Regions from separate parts of the Cytobacillus sp. FSL K6-0265 genome, predicted to be linked through region 3. Evidence: a T-box and tRNA genes for the amino acid it is inferred to sense, from the RefSeq annotation. Region 3 holds a T-box; the other regions hold tRNA genes.

Region 1 (9,196 bases), 430 kb from region 3:
ATTCCCTTATTGTACTGTTTATCCCTCATTATAAAGAAGGTGAAAACATGAGAAAATGGATTTGTATCATTTGCTGCCTGTTCATACTATCTGGGTGTGTAGAAAAAAGGATTATAGATGAACTTAATATTGCGGTCGCAACTGGCTTTGATCCTGATACGAGTGATGAGCATTTGTTAAAGACAACTTTTCTTATGCAAATATTTAATAAAGAAATGAGTGTAGAGAACAAAACTGTCACAACAAGCGGCGACCTCAGGAGAGAGACATTGTATAAAGCAAACCGGCAATCACCCTCGCCTATTGTGGTCGGAGGTTTAAGGCTTACTTTATATAATATTGCCATTGCCGAACGTGGATTAACTCCTTATGTAGATGCTTATCAGCGAGATGCATCCATTGGAAAACGAATCTACTTCGCAACCACAGATAGTAGTACAGAAGAAATATTAAAAGGAGAATACGGCCCCCAAGGGAATGGAACCTTTATATCAGACTTAATTGATCATAATATTGAATATGGTGATTTACCTAAAACGAACTTAACCTTATTTATGAGAGATTTTTATCAAGAAGGGAAGGATGTTTTTTTACCACACATCAAAAAAATAAATGAGCAGGAAATTGAACTAGACGGGATATCTTTATTTAAAGATCATGCTTCATATAAAATTCTTCCAAGTGATAAATTATTTTATTTTAAATTACTAGTTGACCGTTATAGTAAAGGCGATTTCGCTATCGACTTGCCGGATGGTGAAAAATTAGCTATTAAAAGTATACATTCCAGTCATAAATATAAATTAGACACCAATAATCCAACAAACATCACCATTAAAATCAAAGTCCAAGGGAATATAAAGGAATATTCCGGAAATAATTTGAATGATGATAAAATAAAAGAAATAACGAAATTTATCGATAAGAAAATAAAAAATGAATGTACAGCGCTTATTCAGTCTTTTCAAGAAGATAATGTCGATCCAATCGGAATAGGGAAGGAATATAGCACAAAAATCAGGAATTTTGATTATGAAGAATGGAAAAAGGGATATCCCGACTTAAACATTAAAGTTGATACGAAGGTAGTTATATTGGATATTGGTACATCTATCTAAATAGCATTAACCCGAGAATAAAGATTCTCGGGTTTTTTCTTACGATGATCTGGAAAACATGTATCGTTTACTATGAAAACCAATTGAAAAAATCAGCCCCATGGCCAGCATATTGCCCATGAGCGAGCTTCCTCCATAACTTATGAATGGTAGTGGAATCCCAGTAATCGGTAAAACACCAATTGTCATTCCGATATTTTGAAAGACATGAAAGGTAATTAAACTAATTACCCCTACACAAACATAGGTATAGAATGGCGTTCTCGTACTAATGCCTACTTTAGTCAAATGATAAATTAATAAGAAAAATAAACTCACTACCACACTTGCCCCAACAAAACCGAACTCTTCTCCTATAATACTAAAGATAAAATCTGTGTGACTCTCTGGTAAGTAAACTTCTCTTGTGCCATATCCCTTTCCTGTTGTCTCTCCAGAACCAATTGCAAGTAAGGAACGCGTTAATTGAAATCCTGTAGAACTTTGATAATTATAAGGATCGATCCAAGAATAAATTCGCCCTAATTGGTATTCCTTCACGCCCAAATATTTTTCCAACAACTCTGGGTGCCACAATACAAAATAAAAAATAGAAACAACTAGCGTAACACCTACACTTACAATAGGTGCGAGTATTTTCCATGTAATACCTGAAATGAAAACCATTCCGAGCATTATGGCTAAAATTACTAAGGAAGTGCCTAAATCCGGTTGTTGCATGATGAGTAATAAAGGGAATCCCGTAACAACTAGCATTTTAAATAATAGGAAAAAATCTGTTTTTACTGTTTTTAATTGTGTCTTTTGATGATGATCATCGATGACCCTGGCTAGAGCGAGTATAAGAAAAACCTTAACTAACTCAGCTGGCTGTATTTGCCCAAGACCAGGCAGTCGTATCCATGATTTAGCGCCATTAATTACCGGAGCAATACTCTCAGGTGCGACAACAAGAAATCCAAGTAGCAATAGTCCAAAACCGTAAGCATACCAAGAGATTTTCTTTAATTGCTCAGCATCTAATGTTATGACCGCTAGTATAATCCCTATACCCACTACATACCATACAATTTGCTTAAGTAAAAAATTTTCACCGTATTGTTCAGTTGTTTGTGCACTATATATGGAAATACAGCTAACTAAAAACAATAAAAATAAAATAAGAACTAAAGTATAATCAATTCTCGATGTTGTCGTTCGTTTAGAAGTCATTAATCAATCTCCTTATGAAACAAAGGCTCTTCATTAAAAATAATCTGTGTACAATACTTCATTATATTTTTTTTAGATAAAAATCACAACTGCTACGTATATTTCTTTTTTGTAACAGAGTAATCATTCACCTATAATTGTACATATTTACTTTGAATATCTTTTACCATCCACATAATATTATTAGGTACTTGCGGCAAGAAAAATCCGATAAAAAGCGGACTTGTTACGTATCGAGGGACAATCTTTGCATATATCTCATTCTCAAAATGGTAAAAAAATAGATTATAACTGTTACATGTAAATGGAAAATCTCTCAGAATATATTTCGTTGCCATTTGAATATATTTAGCAAACGCTGCTATATCCCTTTTCTCACCTAATTTAACATTAAATTCATAAAAGCCAATACGTGGTTTATTCGATAGAGAAAATTCAGTATCACCATGTTGATCAATTAATTCTCCTACAAAATCGTCAACCTGAACTTTATGTTGATACACAATATCATATAAGCCAACAATTTGCATATGAGGATGAGCAATGCTTCCACCTGAATGAGGTCCATGATTCTTGAAAAAAATCACAGATTTATATTTATCACTTTTCTCCATACTTAACCATTTGTCTAAACCAAATGTAATCAAGCTGACTAAATGCTTGTCATCATATTGTGAAAGTTCCGAGTTACACTTATCTGTCTCGATTAAGACCGTTTGATGAGCATTTTCTAAAACGGGATATTTATTCTCCAACCAAATGATTGGACCTTCCTCCGCAATAATATTCGTCAATTGCTCTCTCTGACAGAATGGACACACTTGTTCTTTATTCCTTATACTATTAGGTTTCTGTTTACCAATGCTTGTATTAAAAAATAAATGAGTATTTGTCATTAGCTATTCTCTCCTGATTTCAATTACTTACTTCTATTATAAAGGGCTTCTTCTTTATAGTGTGAAAGTTTGATTATGATTAGTATAAAATTCATCAATATTAAAGGCAACTTCACTTGCTTAACAAGAAAACTACCTATTAAATAAGCTAAAAAAGATATCTGCATATGCAAATATCTTTCTTTTACCGTTAATTTACTATGACCTCAAACTCACTATGTTCATGTAAACCTTCATCGTTTTCAACATGAACGACAATCTTGTATGTTCCATTATCAGTAAATGCATAGGTTGCTGTATACATCCCACTAGTTTGCTCTGCTGCATCTACCCAAGCCACCTGATGTTCATCAATTGTTTGAACGATTTCTAACCTCACATTTGCCTCTTCAAGTCCATGTTCTTCTTTAGTTATATGAATATCAAATGGCGTTTCCTCATTCGTCTTAATATCAGCAGTAGGACTTATATGTATCGCTACATTTCCATCATGCTCATGTGCGCTGTGGCCTTGATTTTCTTCTTCGTTATCTATTATAGCACTACCTACCGCCACTTTAACCTTAGGCATCGTGTGCATACTTCTTGCTGTGACATGTGACTGAATATGATAGATAGCATCTTTTTCAAATGTATAAGATGCCACATACTTTCCATCATTCTCGTGATCAGCTTCTATTAATTCACTATTATCCTTTTTCCCATCTTCCCACACTTCAAATTTCACTTCATCTGCATCTTCCACAGACTCGTCTCCCTGAGTAACGCTCACTTCCAAACGCACTTCTTCGTTCCTTGTAATCTGACTTGGTATTGAGATACTGGCATCGATTGCAGCAGGAACTGATCCTTCGCTACCACTAGAATCTGCATCATTCCCCGCACTTCCACAAGCAGCTAGAAAAGTAATCATGATTACAGAAAACATTGTTGATATCCACTTCTTCATAAAAAGCCCCTCTTTCTTAAACTTCTAATCCTTCTTATTTTATTTTACTAATAATATGTGTTAGAAAAGTGAAATAATTTGTTAATAATAAAAATAAGTAAAGTGAAGAAATAATAGGTATAAGAAAAGATTCATTTGGAGAAACTTTTATTACAAGTGTAAATCCCCCTTTTTAGCTTCCATTTATGGAAGCTTTTTTTATGGACTATTCAATATAGCTTTAACTAGATGCTAGAAGCTGGTTTTAAAACTTAATCATACAAAAAAAGCTCATAAATCTTATAAAAGATTTATGAGCTTTGACGCGCCTTAGAGGATTCGAACCTCTGACCCACAGCTTAGAAGGCTGTTGCTCTATCCAGCTGAGCTAAAGGCGCAAACTAAAAATATGTATGGCTCCGCAGGTAGGATTCGAACCTACGACCGTTCGGTTAACAGCCGAATGCTCTACCACTGAGCTACTGCGGAATAATATAAATGGTGGGCCTAAATGGACTCGAACCATCGACCTCACGCTTATCAGGCGTGCGCTCTAACCAGCTGAGCTATAGGCCCCTATTTAAGCGGGTGAAGGGAATCGAACCCTCATCATCAGCTTGGAAGGCTGAGGTTTTACCACTAAACTACACCCGCATTTAAGAAATTCAACATACCGGTGGTCGGGGTCGAACCGACACTCCCGAAGGAACACGATTTTGAGTCGTGCGCGTCTGCCAATTCCGCCACACCGGCATAAAGGCAACACCCGGATTTGAACCGGGGATAAAGGTTTTGCAGACCTCTGCCTTACCACTTGGCTATGCTGCCATAACTGGGCTAGTAGGGTTCGAACCTACGAATGACGGAATCAAAATCCGTTGCCTTACCACTTGGCTATAGCCCAATAAAAATATTTAAAATGGGGCGGCTGATGGGAATCGAACCCACGAATGTCGGAACCACAATCCGATGCGTTAACCACTTCGCCACAACCGCCATAATTGGCAGGGGTAGTAGGAATCGAACCCACATCAAAGGTTTTGGAGACCTTCGTTTTACCATTAAACTATACCCCTAGATGGTGGAGGGGGGCAGATTCGAACTGCCGAACCCGAAGGAGCGGATTTACAGTCCGCCGCGTTTAGCCACTTCGCTACCCCTCCAAAAAAGACTAAATGGTGGCTCAGGACGGAATCGAACCGCCGACACAAGGATTTTCAGTCCTTTGCTCTACCGACTGAGCTACTGAGCCAAAATAATGAATATGTAAATGGCGGTCCGGACGGGACTCGAACCCGCGACCTCCTGCGTGACAGGCAGGCATTCTAACCAACTGAACTACCGGACCAGATTGCGGGGGCAGGATTTGAACCTGCGACCTTCGGGTTATGAGCCCGACGAGCTACCGGACTGCTCCACCCCGCGATAATAAATATTAATGGCGGAGGAAGAGGGATTCGAACCCCCGCGGGCTTTAACACCCCTGTCGGTTTTCAAGACCGATCCCTTCAGCCAGACTTGGGTATTCCTCCATTAATAGAAAAGCAATAGCGGCGGAGGGGATCGAACCCCCGACCTCACGGGTATGAACCGTACGCTCTAGCCAGCTGAGCTACACCGCCATAGTATATATTGTATAAAAATTGAATTGGTGGAGCCTAGCGGGATCGAACCGCTGACCTCCTGCGTGCAAAGCAGGCGCTCTCCCAGCTGAGCTAAGGCCCCTAGAAAGTATTCGTGGTCGGGAAGACAGGATTCGAACCTGCGACCCCTTGGTCCCAAACCAAGTGCTCTACCAAGCTGAGCTACTTCCCGAAACAAAACGCGCCCGAGAGGAGTCGAACCCCTAACCTTTTGATCCGTAGTCAAACGCTCTATCCAATTGAGCTACGGGCGCATATGGAGCGGAAGACGGGATTCGAACCCGCGACCCTCACCTTGGCAAGGTGATGTTCTACCACTGAACTACTTCCGCAAATATTGAAAATAAAAATGGTGCGGGTGAAGGGAGTCGAACCCCCACGCCTTGCGGCGCCAGATCCTAAGTCTGGTGCGTCTGCCAATTCCGCCACACCCGCATATATAAATGGTGAGCCATGAAGGACTCGAACCTTCGACCCTCTGATTAAAAGTCAGATGCTCTACCAACTGAGCTAATGGCTCGTACAAGTGGTGCCGGCCAGAGGACTTGAACCCCCAACCTACTGATTACAAGTCAGTTGCTCTACCAATTGAGCTAGGCCGGCAAATATGCACAAAAATGGTGGAGGATGACGGGATCGAACCGCCGACCCTCTGCTTGTAAGGCAGATGCTCTCCCAGCTGAGCTAATCCTCCAAAATGGTGACCCCTACGGGATTCGAACCCGTGTTACCGCCGTGAAAGGGCGGTGTCTTAACCGCTTGACCAAGGGGCCAAAAAATAACCCCAAAAATGGGGTAGCTTGCCCGGCAGCGTCCTACTCTCACAAGGGGACAGCCCCTAACTACCATCGGCGCTGAGAAGCTTAACTTCCGTGTTCGGTATGGGAACGGGTGTGACCTTCTCGCTATCGCCACCGGACTATGAAATTGTAAGGGAATCGTTCCCTCAAAACTAGGTAATGTTGAAGAAGATTGTTTTGAGTAATCGCCTATGCGTTGCTAGTTGGCTACTACTTACGTAGTGCTGTCTAGCTGCGGCGCCTAGGTGCTCGAGGTCATAAGCCAAATTTGTCATGAGGTTAAAGAACAACCTCCTGTCAAATTTGGCTTATGCTTGTCGCACCTGGGCAAGGCGCCTCCGCATTTCGAATTGGTTAAGTCCTCGATCGATTAGTATTAGTCAGCTGCATGTGTCGCCACACTTCCACCTCTAACCTATCAACCTGATCATCTTTCAGGGATCTTACTAGCTTACGCTATGGGAAATCTCATCTCGAGGGGGGCTTCATGCTTAGATGCTTTCAGCACTTATCCCTTCCGCACATAGCTACCCAGCGATGCCTTTGGCAAGACAACTGGTACACCAGCGGTGCGTCCATCCCGGTCCTCTCGTACTAAGGACAGCTCCTCTCAAATTTCCTGCGCCCACGACGGATAGGGACCGAACTGTCTCACGACGTTCTGAACCCAGCTCGCGTACCGCTTTAATGGGCGAACAGCCCAACCCTTGGGACCGACTACAGCCCCAGGATGCGATGAGCCGACATCGAGGTGCCAAACCTCCCCGTCGATGTGGACTCTTGGGGGAGATAAGCCTGTTATCCCCGGGGTAGCTTTTATCCGTTGAGCGATGGCCCTTCCATGCGGAACCACCGGATCACTAAGCCCGACTTTCGTCCCTGCTCGACTTGTAGGTCTCGCAGTCAAGCTCCCTTGTGCCTTTACACTCTACGAATGATTTCCAACCATTCTGAGGGAACCTTTGGGCGCCTCCGTTACTCTTTAGGAGGCGACCGCCCCAGTCAAACTGCCCACCTGACACTGTCTCCCATCCCGATAAGGGATGTGGGTTAGAATTTCAATACAGCGGGGGTAGTATCCCACCGACGCCTCCACCGAAGCTAGCGCTCCGGCTTCTAAGGCTCCTACCTATCCTGTACAAGCTGTACCAAAATTCAATATCAGGCTACAGTAAAGCTCCACGGGGTCTTTCCGTCCTGTCGCGGGTAACCTGCATCTTCACAGGTACTATAATTTCACCGAGTCTCTCGTTGAGACAGTGCCCAGATCGTTACGCCTTTCGTGCGGGTCGGAACTTACCCGACAAGGAATTTCGCTACCTTAGGACCGTTATAGTTACGGCCGCCGTTTACTGGGGCTTCGATTCAAAGCTTCGCGTGAGCTAACCTCTCCTCTTAACCTTCCAGCACCGGGCAGGCGTCAGCCCCTATACTTCGCCTTGCGGCTTCGCAGAGACCTGTGTTTTTGCTAAACAGTCGCCTGGGCCTATTCACTGCGGCTCATCAAGGCTTTAACACCCTAATGAGCACCCCTTCTCCCGAAGTTACGGGGTCATTTTGCCGAGTTCCTTAACGAGAGTTCTCTCGCTCACCTTAGGATTCTCTCCTCGCCTACCTGTGTCGGTTTGCGGTACGGGCACCTTATTCCTCGCTAGAGGCTTTTCTTGGCAGTGTGGAATCAAGAACTTCGGTACTAAATTTCCCTCGCTATCACAGCTCAAGGTATGTGACCATGGGATTTGCCTCATGGTCCCTCTAACTGCTTAGACGCACATCCAATAGTGCGCTTACCCTATCCTCCTGCGTCCCCCCATCACTCAAACAGAATACGGTGGTACAGGAATATCAACCTGTTGTCCATCGCCTACGCTTTTCAGCCTCGGCTTAGGTCCCGACTAACCCTGAGCGGACGAGCCTTCCTCAGGAAACCTTAGGCATTCGGTGGATGGGATTCTCACCCATCTTTCGCTACTCATACCGGCATTCTCACTTCTAAGCGCTCCACCAGTCCTTACGGTCTAGCTTCAACGCCCTTAGAACGCTCTCCTACCACTGAACATCTACGATGTTCAATCCACAGCTTCGGTGATACGTTTAGCCCCGGTACATTTTCGGCGCGGAGTCACTCGACCAGTGAGCTATTACGCACTCTTTAAATGGTGGCTGCTTCTAAGCCAACATCCTGGTTGTCTAAGCAACTCCACATCCTTTTCCACTTAACGTATACTTTGGGACCTTAGCTGGTGGTCTGGGCTGTTTCCCTCTTGACTACGGATCTTATCACTCGCAGTCTGACTCCCATGGATAAATCTTTGGCATTCGGAGTTTGTCTGAATTCGGTAACCCGATGAGGGCCCCTAGTCCAAACAGTGCTCTACCTCCAAGATTCTTACGCATGAGGCTAGCCCTAAAGCTATTTCGGAGAGAACCAGCTATCTCCAAGTTCGATTGGAATTTCTCCGCTACCCACACCTCATCCCCGCACTTTTCAACGTACGTGGGTTCGGGCCTCCATCCAGTGTTACCTGGACTTCACCCTGGACATGGGTAGATCACCTGGTTTCGGGTCTACGACCACATACTATATTCGCCCTATTCA
Region 2 (9,196 bases), 2.0 Mb from region 3:
AGACCGCGAGGTTTAGCCAATCCCATAAAACCATTCTCAGTTCGGATTGTAGGCTGCAACTCGCCTACATGAAGCCGGAATCGCTAGTAATCGCGGATCAGCATGCCGCGGTGAATACGTTCCCGGGCCTTGTACACACCGCCCGTCACACCACGAGAGTTTGTAACACCCGAAGTCGGTGGGGTAACCTTTTGGAGCCAGCCGCCTAAGGTGGGACAGATGATTGGGGTGAAGTCGTAACAAGGTAGCCGTATCGGAAGGTGCGGCTGGATCACCTCCTTTCTAAGGAATATACGGAATTAACTTGATGTTAGATTGTTCGTTCAGTTTTGAGAGTATAATCTCTCAATTCAATCGTTCTTTGAAAACTAGATAATGTAATGAAGAAGATTACCGAGTAATCGCCACCTTAGTTATTTTCTCTCTATATAATTATAGATAGAGTAAAGATACTAAACTTTTTTTAATGAACACAACCGTGAGGGTTGTGAGAAGCAAGCAGTTCAAGGAAGCGAGTGAGGAAACACCGGAGTGTGCGTCTTGTGCACATGAGGATGTTGACGAGTGAGCTGACACCGAAATGCGTAGCTTATCGCAAGCCGAACATAGGTTAAGTTAATAAGGGCGCACGGTGAATGCCTTGGCACTAGGAGCCGATGAAGGACGGGACTAACACCGATATGCTTCGGGGAGCTGTAAGTAAGCTTTGATCCGGAGATTTCCGAATGGGGAAACCCCCTATCCGTTATGGGATAGGATCCATACCTGAATACATAGGGTATGGAAGGCAGACCCGGGGAACTGAAACATCTAAGTACCCGGAGGAAGAGAAAGCAAACGCGATTCCCTGAGTAGCGGCGAGCGAAACGGGATTAGCCCAAACCAAGAGGCTTGCCTCTTGGGGTTGTAGGACATTCTATACGGAGTTACAAAGGAACGAGATAGACGAAGAGGTCTGGAAAGGCCCGCCATAGGAGGTAAAAGCCCTGTAGTCGAAACTTCGTTCCCTCCAGAGTGGATCCTGAGTACGGCGGGACACGAGAAATCCCGTCGGAAGCAGGGAGGACCATCTCCCAAGGCTAAATACTCCCTAGTGACCGATAGTGAACCAGTACCGTGAGGGAAAGGTGAAAAGCACCCCGGAAGGGGAGTGAAAGAGATCCTGAAACCGTGTGCCTACAAGTAGTTAGAGCCCGTTAATGGGTGATAGCGTGCCTTTTGTAGAATGAACCGGCGAGTTACGATTACATGCGAGGTTAAGTTGGACAGACGGAGCCGTAGCGAAAGCGAGTCTGAATAGGGCGAATATAGTATGTGGTCGTAGACCCGAAACCAGGTGATCTACCCATGTCCAGGGTGAAGTCCAGGTAACACTGGATGGAGGCCCGAACCCACGTACGTTGAAAAGTGCGGGGATGAGGTGTGGGTAGCGGAGAAATTCCAATCGAACTTGGAGATAGCTGGTTCTCTCCGAAATAGCTTTAGGGCTAGCCTCATGCGTAAGAATCTTGGAGGTAGAGCACTGTTTGGACTAGGGGCCCTCATCGGGTTACCGAATTCAGACAAACTCCGAATGCCAAAGATTTATCCATGGGAGTCAGACTGCGAGTGATAAGATCCGTAGTCAAGAGGGAAACAGCCCAGACCACCAGCTAAGGTCCCAAAGTATACGTTAAGTGGAAAAGGATGTGGAGTTGCTTAGACAACCAGGATGTTGGCTTAGAAGCAGCCACCATTTAAAGAGTGCGTAATAGCTCACTGGTCGAGTGACTCCGCGCCGAAAATGTACCGGGGCTAAACGTATCACCGAAGCTGTGGATTGAACATCGTAGATGTTCAGTGGTAGGAGAGCGTTCTAAGGGCGTTGAAGCTAGACCGTAAGGACTGGTGGAGCGCTTAGAAGTGAGAATGCCGGTATGAGTAGCGAAAGATGGGTGAGAATCCCATCCACCGAATGCCTAAGGTTTCCTGAGGAAGGCTCGTCCGCTCAGGGTTAGTCGGGACCTAAGCCGAGGCTGAAAAGCGTAGGCGATGGACAACAGGTTGATATTCCTGTACCACCGTATTCTGTTTGAGTGATGGGGGGACGCAGGAGGATAGGGTAAGCGCACTATTGGATGTGCGTCTAAGCAGTTAGAGGGACCATGAGGCAAATCCCATGGTCACATACCTTGAGCTGTGATAGCGAGGGAAATTTAGTACCGAAGTTCTTGATTCCACACTGCCAAGAAAAGCCTCTAGCGAGGAATAAGGTGCCCGTACCGCAAACCGACACAGGTAGGCGAGGAGAGAATCCTAAGGTGAGCGAGAGAACTCTCGTTAAGGAACTCGGCAAAATGACCCCGTAACTTCGGGAGAAGGGGTGCTCATTAGGGTGTTAAAGCCTTGATGAGCCGCAGTGAATAGGCCCAGGCGACTGTTTAGCAAAAACACAGGTCTCTGCGAAGCCGCAAGGCGAAGTATAGGGGCTGACGCCTGCCCGGTGCTGGAAGGTTAAGAGGAGAGGTTAGCTCACGCGAAGCTTTGAATCGAAGCCCCAGTAAACGGCGGCCGTAACTATAACGGTCCTAAGGTAGCGAAATTCCTTGTCGGGTAAGTTCCGACCCGCACGAAAGGCGTAACGATCTGGGCACTGTCTCAACGAGAGACTCGGTGAAATTATAGTACCTGTGAAGATGCAGGTTACCCGCGACAGGACGGAAAGACCCCGTGGAGCTTTACTGTAGCCTGATATTGAATTTTGGTACAGCTTGTACAGGATAGGTAGGAGCCTTAGAAGCCGGAGCGCTAGCTTCGGTGGAGGCGTCGGTGGGATACTACCCCCGCTGTATTGAAATTCTAACCCACATCCCTTATCGGGATGGGAGACAGTGTCAGGTGGGCAGTTTGACTGGGGCGGTCGCCTCCTAAAGAGTAACGGAGGCGCCCAAAGGTTCCCTCAGAATGGTTGGAAATCATTCGTAGAGTGTAAAGGCACAAGGGAGCTTGACTGCGAGACCTACAAGTCGAGCAGGGACGAAAGTCGGGCTTAGTGATCCGGTGGTTCCGCATGGAAGGGCCATCGCTCAACGGATAAAAGCTACCCCGGGGATAACAGGCTTATCTCCCCCAAGAGTCCACATCGACGGGGAGGTTTGGCACCTCGATGTCGGCTCATCGCATCCTGGGGCTGTAGTCGGTCCCAAGGGTTGGGCTGTTCGCCCATTAAAGCGGTACGCGAGCTGGGTTCAGAACGTCGTGAGACAGTTCGGTCCCTATCCGTCGTGGGCGCAGGAAATTTGAGAGGAGCTGTCCTTAGTACGAGAGGACCGGGATGGACGCACCGCTGGTGTACCAGTTGTCTTGCCAAAGGCATCGCTGGGTAGCTATGTGCGGAAGGGATAAGTGCTGAAAGCATCTAAGCATGAAGCCCCCCTCGAGATGAGATTTCCCATAGCGCAAGCTAGTAAGATCCCTGAAAGATGATCAGGTTGATAGGTTAGAGGTGGAAGTGTGGCGACACATGCAGCTGACTAATACTAATCGATCGAGGACTTAACCAATTCGAAATGCGGAGGCGCCTTGCCCAGGTGCGACAAGCATAAGACGAATTTGACAGGAGGTTGTTCTTTAACCTCATGACAAATTTGGCTTATGACCTCGAGCACCTAGGCGCCGCAGCTAGACAACACTACCTTAGTAGTACCGTCAGCACGCATAGGCGATTACTCAATAACATTCTTCTTCAACATTACCTAGTTTTCAGAGAATGATTTATAAAATTTCTCTTGAAAAATTCATAAAAGACGTTATAATAATAAATGTCTTTAAAAAGTCCGGTGGCGATAGCGAGAAGGTCACACCCGTTCCCATACCGAACACGGAAGTTAAGCTTCTCAGCGCCGATGGTAGTTAGGGGCTGTCCCCTTGTGAGAGTAGGACGTTGCCGGGCATACATACTATAATATTATTCCGCAGTAGCTCAGTGGTAGAGCATTCGGCTGTTAACCGAACGGTCGTAGGTTCGAATCCTACCTGCGGAGCCAATGGAGAGCTGTCCGAGCTGGCCGAAGGAGCACGATTGGAAATCGTGTAGGCGGTTTATAGCCGTCTCAAGGGTTCAAATCCCTTGCTCTCCGCCATTAAAACATAAAATAAATTGGCCCCTTGGTCAAGCGGTTAAGACACCGCCCTTTCACGGCGGTAACACGGGTTCGAATCCCGTAGGGGTCACCATTTGGAGGATTAGCTCAGCTGGGAGAGCATCTGCCTTACAAGCAGAGGGTCGGCGGTTCGATCCCGTCATCCTCCACCATTATTATTATCGCGGGGTGGAGCAGTCCGGTAGCTCGTCGGGCTCATAACCCGAAGGTCGCAGGTTCAAATCCTGCCCCCGCAATTTGGTCCGGTAGTTCAGTTGGTTAGAATGCCTGCCTGTCACGCAGGAGGTCGCGGGTTCGAGTCCCGTCCGGACCGCCACTACATAATTTTTCACAAATTTATAAAAGAAACATATTGTAAAACGTATAAGTTTGGCTCAGTAGCTCAGTCGGTAGAGCAAAGGACTGAAAATCCTTGTGTCGGCGGTTCGATTCCGTCCTGAGCCACCATTTGCCGGCCTAGCTCAATTGGTAGAGCAACTGACTTGTAATCAGTAGGTTGGGGGTTCAAGTCCTCTGGCCGGCATCGTTTTTCATGGAGGGGTAGCGAAGTGGCTAAACGCGGCGGACTGTAAATCCGCTCCTTCGGGTTCGGCAGTTCGAATCTGCCCCCCTCCACCATCTAGGGGTATAGTTTAATGGTAAAACGAAGGTCTCCAAAACCTTTGATGTGGGTTCGATTCCTACTACCCCTGCCAATTATGGCGGTTGTGGCGAAGTGGTTAACGCATCGGATTGTGGTTCCGACATTCGTGGGTTCGATTCCCATCAGCCGCCCCATTAATTTTAATTCACATTTTTTGCTATCAAACATAGAATATATAAGTGGGCTATAGCCAAGTGGTAAGGCAACGGATTTTGATTCCGTCATTCGCAGGTTCGAACCCTGCTAGCCCAGCCATTTTGCGGAAGTAGTTCAGTGGTAGAACATCACCTTGCCAAGGTGAGGGTCGCGGGTTCGAATCCCGTCTTCCGCTCCAAAACCTTTATATTAATGGCGGCATAGCCAAGTGGTAAGGCAGAGGTCTGCAAAACCTTCACCACCGGTTCAAATCCGGTTGCCGCCTCCAATACAAATTCACTATTTTTAAACACCTCATGCCGGGGTGGCGGAACTGGCAGACGCACAGGACTTAAAATCCTGCGGTAGGTGACTACCGTACCGGTTCGATTCCGGTCCTCGGCACCATAATTTAATAAAAAATATTGCCGGTGTGGCGGAATTGGCAGACGCGCACGACTCAAAATCGTGTTCCGTAAGGAGTGTCGGTTCGACCCCGACCACCGGTATATGCGGGTGTAGTTTAGTGGTAAAACCTCAGCCTTCCAAGCTGATGATGAGGGTTCGATTCCCTTCACCCGCTTATAGAAGTTAAAGACTGTAGACAATCTCTATTTATTAGAAGATTGCCTGCAGTCTTTTTTATTTACCTTTAAAAAGTTTATAATGACTAAAAGTGAAGTGAATGGATTAAATTCGGTAACGAGAAACGTATTCTCCTTAAAAATATAAGGGGAATAACAGTTGGATAAAAAGAAGTAAGCTGAAAGTGAAAACTTTTCGTATTGATGGTTGACAGGATAGCTTTTATTAGATAAACTTTTCTTTGAAGTTGATAATCATTATCAATGAGTTGATGATGATCTAAAATGTTCGGATGGAGTGAATGACCTTGTCTAGATTATTTACTGAAGACTTGAAAATTGCATACGGTGATAGAGAGATTGTGAAGAATTTAAACATGATGATACCAGACGGTGAGATTACGGCTATTATTGGGCCGAATGGTTGCGGTAAATCGACTGTCTTAAAGACGATTGCGAGAATTATCCAAGCCAAATCTGGGTCTGTATATCTTGATGGTAAGCAAATCAGTAAGGAATCGACAAAAGCAATCGCACAAAAAATGGCCATTCTTCCTCAATCTCCAGATGCTCCTGAAGGTTTAACGGTTTCAGAGCTAGTATCATATGGAAGGTTTCCATATCAAAAGGGAATGGGAAGATTAACAGCAAAAGATCGCCAAGTGATAGATTGGGCACTCCAAGTAACAGGAATTGCAGAATTTAAAGATAGAGAAGTAGATGCATTGTCTGGTGGACAGCGTCAAAGAGTATGGATTGCGATGGCTTTGGCTCAAGAGACTGATATTATCTTACTAGATGAGCCGACTACATATTTAGATATGTGTCATCAACTGGAAGTATTAGAACTGTTAAAAGAGCTTAATCATTTAGAAAATAGAACAATTGTTATGGTTATTCATGATTTAAACCATGCAGCTAGGTTTGCTGATTATTTGATTGCTATGAGAGCAGGGAAAATTATTAAAAATGGTGCTGCGAAGGAAGTTATGAATAAGCAGATTTTAAGAGAAGTATTTAATATTGATGCAGAAATTGGTATTGATCCACGTACACAAAAACCAATCTGTTTAACGTATGATTTAATTGATAGTAGGATGGTAGTTCAAGAGCAAGTCGTTTAAAGATTTGCTTCTTTTTTTGACTATAATTGAGAATGATTATTATTTAAAAGGTGGATGGAGAACTTGAAAAAGCAATTGGTATTTTTATTTTTTATTCTATTATTAGTTTTAACAGCCTGCGGAAATGGTGGTAATGAATCGTCAGGTGAAGGCAGTAAGGAAACGGAAAAAGAAACATATACATATGAATCCGAAAATGGAGAAATGGAGTTACCTGCTAATCCTAAAAAAGTAGCATCAATGGCTTACACTGGTAATGTTCTATCCTTAGGGATTACGCCAGTAGCAATAGATGAGTGGTCTAAAGCGAACAAATTTTATGGTGATAAACTGAACGAAGCTGAAGTTATTACAGCAGATAATGTAGAGAAATTATTAGAATTAGAACCAGATTTAATTATCGCTTATTCCACTGACGAAAATCTAGATAAATACAAAGAAATTGCACCAACCGTCACATTAACTTATGAAAAATATGGCTATTTAGATCAACATCTTGAAATAGGTAAGGTGTTAGGAAAAGAGCAAGAAGCACAAGCATGGGTGGAAGAGTGGAAAGAGAAGACAGCTGCTGAAGGTGAGAAAGTAAAAAAGACAATTGGTAACGATGCGACTGTTATGGTATTTGAGACTTTTGGTAAGGACATGTATGTGTATGGTGAGAACTGGGGACGAGGAACAGAAGTCATCTATCAAGCACTTGGTTTAAAAGCACCTAAAGCGGTAGAAGAAGAAGTATTTGGACCAGGATACTTAGCTATATCTTCAGAAGTCATACCCAAATATGCTGGAGATTATATTTTTTTAGGAGATGGACAAGGAGCTGATAATTCCTTTACTGAAACAGATGTTTGGAAAGGTATCCCAGCTGTGGAAAATGACCGCGTGATTACATTTGATTCTTCTTCTTTCTATTTTAATGATCCGATTTCATTGGAAAAAGAATTAGCATTTATCGTTGAGAATTTACTTGGGGCTAAGTAATGTAATGAAAAATAATACTCTTAATGAAGCAAAGGAAAAGAAAATATATGCACGTCCTGCAGTTGCTTCCATTATTCTTGCACTAAGCTGCCTACTTTTAGTAGGTAGCTTAGTTTTGGCTATTTCAGTTGGAGCAGCGAGTATATCATTTGCAGATGTTTGGCAAGCTGTATTTGCTTATCAACAAGGAAATGAAGACCATCAAATTATAAGAAGTATACGATTACCTCGTGAGCTAGGTGCTGCTGTTGTCGGAGCTGCTTTCGCTGTTAGTGGTGCCATTATGCAAGGAATGACAAAAAATCCTTTAGCGGATCCGGGTTTACTAGGTTTAAATGCAGGTGCAAGTTTAGGACTAGCGATTGCCTTCTCGTATGTAGGTAATACAAATTATATGATTATTATGTTGTTCTCATTTATTGGAGCAGGGATTGCTGCTTGCTTAGTATTTGGGTTTAGCGCAATGAACAGAGGCGGGATGACACCTCTAAAAATAACATTAGCTGGTGCGGCAGTAACCGCTTTTCTTTCATCGATTGGAGAAGGGATAGCACTTATAAATAAATTATCACAAAGTATTGCCTTTTGGACTGCTGGTGGCGTTTCAGGAACAACATGGGCGCAATTGCAAATTGTTACACCTACAGTACTTTTGGGTATTATGATCGCCATCATGCTTTCAAGAAGTTTGACTGTATTAAGCTTTGGAGAAGATGTAGCTAAAGGGTTAGGGCAAAGAACTTTTATTGTTAAGGCTGTGCTTATGACGGTTGTGCTTATATTGGCAGGAGCCGCGGTTTCTCTTGTTGGGGCGATTGCTTTTGTTGGTCTTTTAATTCCCCATATCGTGAGATTTTTAGTCGGTAATGATTATAGGTGGATTATTCCGTGTTCAGCCGTAATAGGTAGTGTGTTTTTAGTTTTAGCCGATACGGCAGCGAGAATGGTTAATCCTCCGTTTGAAACGCCAATGGGGGCAATTGTAGCGATACTTGGCTTACCTTTCTTCTTGTATCTTGCAAGAAAGGGGAGATCATTAATATGATGAGTACCCGCCATTTAAAACGTTCAATTATTATCATTATCTCGACGTTTGTGTTACTCTTGCTTATCTTTACAATAAGTGTAGCAACGGGATTTGCCTCTTTAAGTCCGGATCGTCTTTTGCCAACATTATTTGGTAATGGAACGGCGAAGGAAAACCTGATACTATTTACCTTTAGATTGCCTAGGATACTGATTGCGGTGCTCGCAGGAATGGGGTTAGCTTTGTCCGGAGCAATCTTACAGAGCATTACGAGGAACCCGTTAGCAGACCCGGGAATACTAGGGATCAATTCCGGCGCCGGTTTGTTTGTTGTTTTCTTTGTTTTGTTATTTGGAAATAGTACAGGCAATCATTTATATTTATTGCCACTATTCGCTTTAATTGGCGGATTAATTACTGCTATATTCATTTATCTTTTCTCTTACAAAAAAGGGGAGGGTATTCAACCTGGAAGAATGCTTTTAGTTGGTGTCGGATTAGCTGCTGCTATAAATGGTGCATTGTTAACTCTTGCTTCTAAAATGGCTAGAGAAGAG
Region 3 (9,196 bases):
CTAATAAGGTAGGTAGATGGCATCTTATAAGTAGGATGCGGTATATTGTTCTGACCATTCGCTAAGGTCATCACTATGCCAATATGCTCACTTCTTTACTTTTCACCCTCTAAAAAAGGAGGATTGATTGTAGAACGGTTTATTGCCCTTCCATAACAAAAAAAGCCACCCCCGAAAGAGCGACTTTTAAACTTTCTTATTTAGAAAGGTTTTGTTTTGCAACATTTGCTAATTCTGCGAATGCATTTGCATCAGAAACAGCTAATTCTGCAAGCATTTTGCGGTTTACTTCGATACCAGCTAGTTTTAAACCGTGCATTAAACGGCTATAAGAAAGACCGTTCATACGAGCAGCTGCGTTAATACGAGTAACCCATAACTTACGGAAGTCGCGTTTTTTCTGACGACGATCACGATAAGCATAGTTGTAAGATTTCATTACTTGTTGGTTAGCAACTTTATATAATGTATGTTTAGAACCGTAATAACCTTTAGCTAATTTTAATACCTTTTTACGACGTTTGCGAGTAACTGTACCGCCTTTTACACGTGGCATAATATTTCCCTCCTAGTTTGCGAGTTTACTTAAGACCTACTAACATATTGCGGATACGCTTGAAATCACCAGTAGACACAAGAGTACCTTTACGAAGCTTACGTTTTTGTTTTTGAGATTTATTCGCGAACATATGGCTTCTGTAAGCGTGAGAACGTTTTAATTTTCCAGATCCTGTTCTTTTAAAACGCTTAGCAGAACCACGGTGTGTTTTCATTTTTGGCATGTGGAATTCCTCCTCTTACTTTTCGTTTTTAGGTGCAAGTATCATAAACATGCTTCGGCCATCCATTTTCGGATGAGATTCAACTGTTGCGACTTCAGAGCAAGCCTCTGCAAATCGAACAAGAACACGCTGTCCAATTTCCTTATGCGTAATCGCACGACCTTTAAAACGAATAGAAGCTTTTACTTTATCGCCTTTTTCAAGGAATTTGATTGCGTTACGAAGCTTTGTATTAAAGTCATGTTCCTCAATTGTTGGACTAAGACGAACTTCTTTAACACTGATAATTTTTTGATTTTTACGTGCTTCTTTCTCTTTTTTCTGTTGCTCGAACTTAAACTTACCATAGTCCATGATACGGCCTACAGGAGGCTTTGCATTCGGTGCTACAAGAACAAGATCAAGATTTACACGTGCAGCTATTTCTAGCGCTTCATTTTTAGATTTGATTCCTAGTTGCTCGCCATTTTGGTCAATAAGACGAACTTCACGGGCGCGGATACCCTCGTTTAACAACATATCTTTGCTAATAGTTAGACACCTCCATGGTTTTATATGAACACAATGTTTGGGTCACTTTTCTTAAAGAAGCTTCCAGCTGCACCGAATGATTACGATTAAGGCAAATAAAAAAGTGCGGGTGAAGACACCCACACATTACGTACAATGTTAAAATTCACGTAAACCTGCTAACTGCCTAAAAGCGTCAATCAGGTGAGAAGCGGGTGCTTCTTCTTTACTCAAACTGTATTCAAATTACCTTAGAAACTATATCACAAAGCATAATGTTTGTCAAATGGAATTGTTTTTTCACAACATAGAAAATGATATCAAAAGTTGCGGTGTTTGGCAACAATTTTTGAATTTTTTTTGTACCCACCTTTATCCAGCTCAACAACATGCATGAAATGATGTGAAGTTAAGACACGGAAAAAGGCCCTTGGTACAATCAAACACTTTGTCTGTAATAATTTTTTATCCTCTTTGAACTTCCTTCTCAATCAATTGTTTAAATTCATTGAAGGAAATCGTTTCTGATTTTTGTTCCCCATATTTACGTACATTAACCGCCTGTTCACTTACTTCATTGTCGCCGACAACGAGCATATATGGGATTTTCTGCATTTGTGCTTCACGAATTTTATAACCCATTTTTTCATTACGATCATCGATTTCAACGCGAATTCCTGCAAGTTGTAAGTCTTCTTTTACTTTTTTCGCATAATCAAAATGGATATCATTAGAAACAGGAATAACCTGCACTTGAACAGGTGCTAGCCATGTTGGGAATGCACCTTTGTATTCTTCGATAAGGAAAGCAACAAAACGTTCCATCGTAGAAACAACACCACGGTGAATAACAACAGGGCGATGCGGCTTGCCATCTTCCCCAACATAAGATAAGTCAAAACGTTCAGGAAGCAAGAAGTCTAACTGAACAGTTGATAAAGTTTCTTCTTTACCTAGCGCTGTTTTTACTTGGACATCAAGCTTAGGACCGTAGAATGCCGCCTCTCCATCTGCTTCATAGTATGGCAAACCAATTTCATCCATTGCTTCTTTTAACATTGATTGTGCTTTTTCCCACATTTGATCATCATCAAAGTATTTTTCAGTATCCTCAGGATCGCGATAAGACAGACGGAAAGAATAGTCGTTAATGTCAAAGTCTTTGTATACTTCGAGAATTAAATTGACAACGCGAATAAATTCTTCTTTAATTTGATCTGGACGAACGAATAGGTGGGCATCATTTAATGTCATACCACGCACACGTTGCAATCCTGATAATGCTCCAGACATCTCATAACGATGCATTGTACCTAATTCAGCGATACGGATTGGTAATTCTCTATAGCTATGGATGCCTTGTTTATAAATCATCATATGGTGAGGACAGTTCATTGGACGAAGAACAAGCTCCTCATTATCCATTTTCATTACAGGGAACATATCTTCTTGATAGTGATCCCAGTGTCCTGAAGTCTTGTAAAGTTCTACATTTGCCATAATTGGTGTGTATACATGGTCATAGCCTAAACGCACTTCTTTATCAACGATATAACGTTCAATATTACGACGAATAGTCGCGCCTTTTGGTAACCATAGCGGTAAACCTTGTCCAACCTTTTGCGAGTTCGTAAAGAGGCTTAATTCCTTACCAATTTTACGGTGATCACGCTCTTTTGCTTCTTCAAGCAAACGCAAGTGCTCCTTTAAGTCATCTTTCGTAAAGAATGCAGTACCATATATACGTTGTAACATCTTATTGTCGCTATCTCCACGCCAATATGCGCCAGCAATACTTAGAAGCTTAAATTCTTTAATCTTCCCTGTAGAAGGAACATGGACACCTCGACAAAGGTCAAAGAATTCACCTTGTTCATAAAGAGTAACTGTTTCGCCTTCAGGAATGGCGCCAATCAATTCAATTTTATATTCATCGCCAATTTCTTCATAGATTTTTAAAGCTTCTTCTCTGCTTACTTCTTTACGAACAATCTCAATATTTTCATTGATGATTTTCTTCATTTCTTTCTCGATTTTCGGTAGATCATCAGGTGTTAATGACTCCTCCATGTCGATATCGTAGTAGAAACCACTCTCAATAACTGGACCTACACCTAATTTAACATTTTTATACAAACGCTTAATTGCTTGTGCCATTAAGTGGGCTGAACTGTGACGCATAATTTCAAGCGCCTCATCACTGCCTTGGGTAATGATTTCCACAGCCGCATCCTCTTCAATTGGACGACGAAGGTCGAATAATTCATTATTCACTTTACCTGCTATGGCTTTCTTTTTTAAGCCAGGGCTGATTGATGATGCAATTTCTTCCGTTGTTGTTCCTTTGGAGAACTCCTTTATTGCTCCATCTGGAAACGAAACTTTAATCATTTCTGACATCATAAATTCCTCCTTGTTTTTGAAAAAATAAAAAACTCGCCCCTAAAAAAGGGACGAGTATCATATACACGTGGTTCCACCCTACTTCTCACTTTAAATAAGTGACTCGTAGCAAGTTAACGGTCTTGTCGCCGCCAATACTTAATCGAAGCCATAGACATCTTTACGTATTGGAGTTCAAAGGTGGTAAGCATTCCATTCGTGTTAGGAAGATTGCAGCCTTGTCTTCCCTCTCTATAAACCGTAAAAGAATACCCATATCCTTATCATTACTGTTCATTGATAATTTCAATATGTAAGTATTATAGTTTTTAATTTACGGAAAATCAAGAGGGTTCACTTATATTTTTACACGCATGCTGTTTACGCAGATTAAATTCACTTATATGAAGGGTTTCCAATCTTTCTTCAAAGATATTTTTAATTGTACGAACTAAAGGTTGTTCTTCGTTTTCACTATATAAACATATTTCCTTAGGAGCGATTGAGAGTAATGGTGCGATTGTAACTGAATCTACATAGACAGGGTGATTAATTAATAACCTTCGATCCATCATTGCCGTTAGGTCCATTCGAGAAAGCTCTTCAAAATCCTGATTAAAAAAGCGGACTTCTTCTCCTAGATATAAGTGAATGGTAGGGTACTTATTTTCTCTATCCTTAATAAAGTCTCTTAACGTTTGAATAAACATTTGATATTCCTGTTCCATTTTATATTCATCAATGGACAGCTCGACATACTTAGTCATATCGTCTAAAAGCGGTTTAAGACGGAACTTTATAAAAGCATCATAGGAAAAAGAGATATCATCATGCACTAGGCGATCTATAGCCGCTCGTAATTGCTCATACATATCCACTCTCTGTAAAAAAGTAGATAAATCTTCTCTTTGCCCTTCTAATATGGAATGAATGATTTCAAGGATTTGTTGTTGTTCTTCCGAATCTTGATAATAAAACTTCTCAGCCATTATCTTTCTAAACCAACTATCGCATTTACTCTCCATTAAAAAAGCATAAAATGTTCGTTTCACTTCTTCAATAGACCGTCCACTACATTGCTCAGGATACATTCTTACTATATATTGACCTTCATTATGAAGAATTGTCGTTTCGCCTTCCGTATAGTTCTGAATCCGGATTGCGTGCTGAAACAGCTCCTCGGCTTCGTGCTTATTCCGGAAAATGATCTCTATCAACCAAATCCCCCCTTAATATTATCTGATTCATATATATGGGAGACTTGGCCAAAATAGAAGTCATGAAGAAAAACTATTGAAAATTATCTTTCCTAAACTCTGCGATTCGGTCCTTCAACAAGCACAGGATCGGTTAAATACTTGATTCTTTCCATCACTCTTCTCGCCTTCATCCGCTCCTCTTCCCCTCGTTGACTATAGGTAAGATGATGCTCAAGTCCTTTATAATCAAAATTCGATGTAAAAAAGGTCGGTAACTTTTCAAGCATACGATATTGTAGAATCGGTGACAAAATCTCATCCCTTGTCCAACTTGACATCGTTTCTGCACCAATATCATCAAACATAAGGACAGATGATGTTCGAATCGCTTCAAGTTTATCATTTAAAGTCGAATCACTAATCGAGCTTTTCAATTCCCTAAACAATTCTGGCACATAAACAATCATTGATGAAACTTGCTTCAGTGCAAGTTCATTAGCAATTGCACCTAATAAATAAGATTTACCGACACCAAATTGGCCATATAAATATAATGCCTTCTGACCATCACCCTTTTTAAAGTTCATACAATAACTAAGAGCTTTATTAACTGCCTCCATTCTTTTGCCATCATCGTTGTACACCGTATCAAAAGTGGCATTTAGTATATCTTTAGGTACATACAAACTCTGAATCAATTTCTCATTTTTTCTTTTTTCATCATAGATTTGCTTTCTTGGACATTTATCATATTTAATATCAATCAGTCCACGTTCAATGACGAGCTCTGGGTGGTAGCCTTGCATAAAATTGATACAACTACCTAAGCTCGGACAACGATTACATTCCTTACTTAGCTTGCTATATTCATACAATTTAATTAAGCTTCTCTCAACCATATCTGCTGATAGTTCATCCTTATGTGCCGTCAAAAAAGCACGGACATCTGGATCATTTAATGTTTCTGCTCGTTGCTTTTCATATCTCGTTTTAAAATCTTGATTACCAGCGAGTTTTTTAAGCGTATCATTGATTCTTTCCACTTATTGTCCACCCCCATTTCTTCTTTTCATCAGTTCTTGAAATTCTTTCATATTAAGATCTAAATGTTCATCTTTCTGCTCCTGCTTCTGTTGGACAGGCTTATTTTCACTCGTTTCTTCTTCAAACCAATCAGGTAAAAGCTCTGTTCTCGTCACAGCTTTTTTCGTATTAGATTTTGAAGAACGCTTTCCTACTTTTTTATTCTCTGCCCATTTTAAATATTGTTGATGTTCTTTTTTCGCCAAAGCCATGGCATTGGCTGTAGTTTGAATACTCTTTCTCGCCCAATGACTTGCAATCGTTTCCACATATGCCTTTGTCAGCTTTTTATCTGTTTTACGCATCACATAATCAATCAAGACATTCATCACGCCAGGAGGCAACTTCTGATGAAACATCACATCTTCAAGTATTTTTATTTCGGTTTTAGAAGGTTCTGCACCTCCAGATAAATCTTTCAAAAATTGAATAGGAGAAGTTGTATCAAAGTAATGAATAAGCTCCTCTTCTTTGCTTTTTGGCTTTTCAGTTATTGAAAGACTATGAACAGGCTGAGTTTGCGTGATTAATGATGGCAGTTCGTCACGATGGTTCATTTGATACCAATCCCTTGCCGATTTTCGCAATTCATCCATCTCAACTTCATCATCTTCATTCATCGCGCTTATAACAATATTCTTCATTTCCATGACATCAATATTATATAAAAACGCTAAATTACTAATGGCATCTTTTACTGTTTGCGTAAGTGCTTTTCGAGGGACAAGCGACTCACTAAGGCCCGCTTCTAATAACGAAAAATTAAATGTTTGCCATGGAATTTGAATCTTCACCGATTCCATTCTATCTACCCATTCACCCTTTGGAGAAATAGATAAATCATCATTATATTCTTTAGCGATCTGTTGCCCAGATGTATAAACCTCATGAAAGGCGGTTGTTACTTCCTTATAGTCAGAATGAAGGTTTGAATACTCCTCATCACTAAAAAAGCGCTTTAGTCTCGTATATTGCGTTTTCCCGATTTTTTTGTAAAGAAAGATATTGAGCATGCCATCTAGGAAAAATGTACTTGGAGAAAGGGGTGGTTGTAATTGATAAATAAATTCACGATTTTCTCCTTCTTTTACATACACTTTTAACAAACCGATTCCTTCAAGTTTTTTTCTTGCCTCATATATTTCTTTCAAGCTTAGGTCCATCATACTCATCAGTCCATGATGGTTACGCGAAGATGATGACCAAATACGGTTTTCCTCTACTTCCATCCATAAAGTCATATATAAACTATACGCAATGGTCCCAATAAGTGGCTGATAAAGAAATACTAAGATTTTCCGATCGTAGTCATGTAACAGCCCATTTAAAGCCACTGTATAATGATCACTTGGGATGACTTCAGTCCAATGCTGGGCCATGAAAAATACCTTCTTTCTTTCATATGTTGAAAAAAATGAGCAAAGAAGCTAAATTCACCTTTAGCCTATTTGCTCACCTTTACGCTTGTTCCTTCTTCATTAACTCTTTTAGCTCTTCTATAAATACATTAATATCTTTGAATTGACGATAAACAGAAGCGAAGCGAACATAGGCAACATCGTCAACCTTCACTAGCCTGTCCATGACCATTTCGCCAACATCATCACTTTTTACTTCTGAAACTCCGTTGCTTCTTAATTCCTTTTCAACTTGAAAAGTGATATCTTCGAGTCTTTTTAATGCAACCGGTCGTTTTTCACAAGCTTTTATTAGTCCACGCAATATTTTCTCTCTGCTAAACTCTTCTCTTGTTCCTTCTTTTTTCACGACAATCAAAGGAATTTCTTCTACCTTTTCAAAAGTTGTAAACCGATAACCACATTTTTCACATTCTCTTCGTCTTCGTATCGATTTACCTTCATCAACAGGACGAGAGTCTAGCACACGAGTATTATTATGTTGGCATGAAGGACATTTCATACAATCAACTCCGTCTCTTCTTTACATTCCTAAAATGTATCTTTACTTACTATCATATAAAAAAGGAGTTGTCAGTACAAGTAGATATGTTTTTTTCATATTAAAAAGAGTGCAATGATTCGCTTGCACTCTTGAAAACTTCTTTATTATAACACATTGGCTTTTGTTGCGTTCTTAACTTGAACAGGACCCATTCCACGAGGAATTTCTATATTCTCACGTGTATCAGCACCTAAAGCTTCTGCGATATGGTCAGCTGCGATATGAGGATTAAGATCACCGCAAGTATAAACATCAATGCTTGCATAACCATGCTCCGGAAAACTGTGTATAGTTAAATGCGACTCTGAAATAATGACAACCCCACTTACACCTTGTGGTGCAAATTTATGGAATGCCACCTCTCGCACTTCTGCTCCTGATTTTAGTGCAGCTGCTACAAATGTTTGCTCAATAAATGACATATCATTCAATTTTTCAAAATCGCATCCCCAAAGCTCTGAGATGACGTGACGACCCATTGTTTCCATATTCAAATTTCCCCCTTTACTAATTGACATGAATTTCTACTGGGTAAAGCATATAACTACCACGGGGGAAAGTTAGTCCAAAGAGGTCCTAACCCTTTAAGTAGCCATTTAGCGCCTTACTCGTTGAGAAGTTCACGATTTTTAGTATACTTTGTTTAATGTTCTTTTGCAATAAATCCTAGAAAATTTATTTAAGTGAATTTCAATTATAATTACATCTTCACATGAAGGAAAGTAGTGAATCATTGTTATTATCAACGTTTATCCCCTTCGTTAGCCAAGGAAAATGTCACAATTTATTCAAACTTTTTTAGTCATCATCTTAAAAAATTTACATCAGGACAAACAAACATTCTGATTTTGAAGAATTGACTGTATAGGTGATAATTTATGAAGTATTCACTTTAGTTTCTTTTTAGCTTTCTAGTAAGAATGTAAAAAAATAGGCAATCCTTTAAAAGGATTGCCTACATCAAATTATGCGTTCACTGCAGATTTATTTAACTCTTCCGCCACGTATTTCACTAAATCAACTACGCGACAAGAATAACCCCACTCGTTATCATACCAAGCTAAAACTTTTACTTTGTTCTCACCGATCATCATTGTGGACAGTCCATCAATAATGGCAGAGTGTGGATTTGTTGTAAAATCAATTGAAACAAGTGGTTCTTCTGTTATATCTAAAATGCCTTTTAATTCATTTTGTGCCGCATCTTCAAACGCAGCATTTACTTCATCAATTGTTACATCCCGCTTTAAATCAACAACTAAATCAACAAGTGATACA

The links. The T-box of region 3 lies ahead of thrS (threonine--tRNA ligase). A T-box ahead of a tRNA ligase gene usually reads a tRNA of that ligase, here a tRNA-Thr.
Region 1: it encodes a tRNA-Thr, which carries the amino acid that the T-box ahead of thrS (threonine--tRNA ligase) is inferred to sense. The anticodon was not compared.
Region 2: it encodes a tRNA-Thr, which carries the amino acid that the T-box ahead of thrS (threonine--tRNA ligase) is inferred to sense. The anticodon was not compared.

Annotation. Positions count from the first base shown of each region.
Region 1 covers NZ_JBBOPE010000001.1:3,695,975-3,705,170, forward strand. The annotation lists gene MHH73_RS18700 (GerAB/ArcD/ProY family transporter) at 1-51, shown strand, start outside; gene MHH73_RS18705 (Ger(x)C family spore germination protein) at 48-1,118, shown strand; gene MHH73_RS18710 (FtsW/RodA/SpoVE family cell cycle protein) at 1,158-2,330, opposite strand; gene MHH73_RS18715 (DUF4931 domain-containing protein) at 2,462-3,226, opposite strand; gene MHH73_RS18720 (FixH family protein) at 3,417-4,175, opposite strand; tRNA gene MHH73_RS18725 (tRNA-Arg) at 4,479-4,552, opposite strand; tRNA gene MHH73_RS18730 (tRNA-Asn) at 4,569-4,643, opposite strand; tRNA gene MHH73_RS18735 (tRNA-Ile) at 4,654-4,730, opposite strand; tRNA gene MHH73_RS18740 (tRNA-Gly) at 4,738-4,808, opposite strand; tRNA gene MHH73_RS18745 (tRNA-Leu) at 4,826-4,907, opposite strand; tRNA gene MHH73_RS18750 (tRNA-Cys) at 4,912-4,982, opposite strand; tRNA gene MHH73_RS18755 (tRNA-Gln) at 4,987-5,058, opposite strand; tRNA gene MHH73_RS18760 (tRNA-His) at 5,075-5,150, opposite strand; tRNA gene MHH73_RS18765 (tRNA-Trp) at 5,157-5,230, opposite strand; tRNA gene MHH73_RS18770 (tRNA-Tyr) at 5,234-5,317, opposite strand; tRNA gene MHH73_RS18775 (tRNA-Phe) at 5,331-5,406, opposite strand; tRNA gene MHH73_RS18780 (tRNA-Asp) at 5,426-5,502, opposite strand; tRNA gene MHH73_RS18785 (tRNA-Met) at 5,506-5,579, opposite strand; tRNA gene MHH73_RS18790 (tRNA-Ser) at 5,594-5,686, opposite strand; tRNA gene MHH73_RS18795 (tRNA-Met) at 5,703-5,776, opposite strand; tRNA gene MHH73_RS18800 (tRNA-Ala) at 5,804-5,879, opposite strand; tRNA gene MHH73_RS18805 (tRNA-Pro) at 5,893-5,969, opposite strand; tRNA gene MHH73_RS18810 (tRNA-Arg) at 5,978-6,051, opposite strand; tRNA gene MHH73_RS18815 (tRNA-Gly) at 6,055-6,129, opposite strand; tRNA gene MHH73_RS18820 (tRNA-Leu) at 6,148-6,232, opposite strand; tRNA gene MHH73_RS18825 (tRNA-Lys) at 6,242-6,317, opposite strand; tRNA gene MHH73_RS18830 (tRNA-Thr) at 6,325-6,400, opposite strand; tRNA gene MHH73_RS18835 (tRNA-Val) at 6,416-6,491, opposite strand; tRNA gene MHH73_RS18840 (tRNA-Glu) at 6,496-6,570, opposite strand; rRNA gene rrf (5S ribosomal RNA) at 6,600-6,716, opposite strand; rRNA gene MHH73_RS18850 (23S ribosomal RNA) at 6,948-9,196, opposite strand, start outside.
Region 2 covers NZ_JBBOPE010000001.1:1,312,802-1,321,997, forward strand. The annotation lists rRNA gene MHH73_RS06685 (16S ribosomal RNA) at 1-282, shown strand, start outside; rRNA gene MHH73_RS06690 (23S ribosomal RNA) at 609-3,542, shown strand; rRNA gene rrf (5S ribosomal RNA) at 3,815-3,931, shown strand; tRNA gene MHH73_RS06700 (tRNA-Asn) at 3,951-4,025, shown strand; tRNA gene MHH73_RS06705 (tRNA-Ser) at 4,028-4,121, shown strand; tRNA gene MHH73_RS06710 (tRNA-Glu) at 4,141-4,215, shown strand; tRNA gene MHH73_RS06715 (tRNA-Val) at 4,219-4,294, shown strand; tRNA gene MHH73_RS06720 (tRNA-Met) at 4,305-4,378, shown strand; tRNA gene MHH73_RS06725 (tRNA-Asp) at 4,382-4,458, shown strand; tRNA gene MHH73_RS06730 (tRNA-Phe) at 4,514-4,589, shown strand; tRNA gene MHH73_RS06735 (tRNA-Thr) at 4,593-4,665, shown strand; tRNA gene MHH73_RS06740 (tRNA-Tyr) at 4,677-4,760, shown strand; tRNA gene MHH73_RS06745 (tRNA-Trp) at 4,764-4,837, shown strand; tRNA gene MHH73_RS06750 (tRNA-His) at 4,844-4,919, shown strand; tRNA gene MHH73_RS06755 (tRNA-Gln) at 4,966-5,040, shown strand; tRNA gene MHH73_RS06760 (tRNA-Gly) at 5,045-5,119, shown strand; tRNA gene MHH73_RS06765 (tRNA-Cys) at 5,136-5,209, shown strand; tRNA gene MHH73_RS06770 (tRNA-Leu) at 5,240-5,328, shown strand; tRNA gene MHH73_RS06775 (tRNA-Leu) at 5,348-5,429, shown strand; tRNA gene MHH73_RS06780 (tRNA-Gly) at 5,433-5,503, shown strand; gene MHH73_RS06785 (ABC transporter ATP-binding protein) at 5,813-6,628, shown strand; gene MHH73_RS06790 (iron-hydroxamate ABC transporter substrate-binding protein) at 6,692-7,612, shown strand; gene MHH73_RS06795 (FecCD family ABC transporter permease) at 7,617-8,657, shown strand; gene MHH73_RS06800 (FecCD family ABC transporter permease) at 8,657-9,196, shown strand, end outside.
Region 3 covers NZ_JBBOPE010000001.1:3,266,531-3,275,726, forward strand. The annotation lists gene rplT (50S ribosomal protein L20) at 197-556, opposite strand; gene rpmI (50S ribosomal protein L35) at 582-782, opposite strand; gene infC (translation initiation factor IF-3) at 798-1,301, opposite strand; ribosomal protein L20 leader region at 1,405-1,525, opposite strand; gene thrS (threonine--tRNA ligase) at 1,758-3,692, opposite strand; T-box leader at 3,739-3,971, opposite strand; gene ytxC (sporulation protein YtxC) at 4,019-4,891, opposite strand; gene dnaI (primosomal protein DnaI) at 4,984-5,916, opposite strand; gene MHH73_RS16515 (replication initiation and membrane attachment family protein) at 5,917-7,335, opposite strand; gene nrdR (transcriptional regulator NrdR) at 7,415-7,876, opposite strand; gene speD (adenosylmethionine decarboxylase) at 8,023-8,406, opposite strand; gene MHH73_RS16530 (glyceraldehyde-3-phosphate dehydrogenase) at 8,884-9,196, opposite strand, start outside.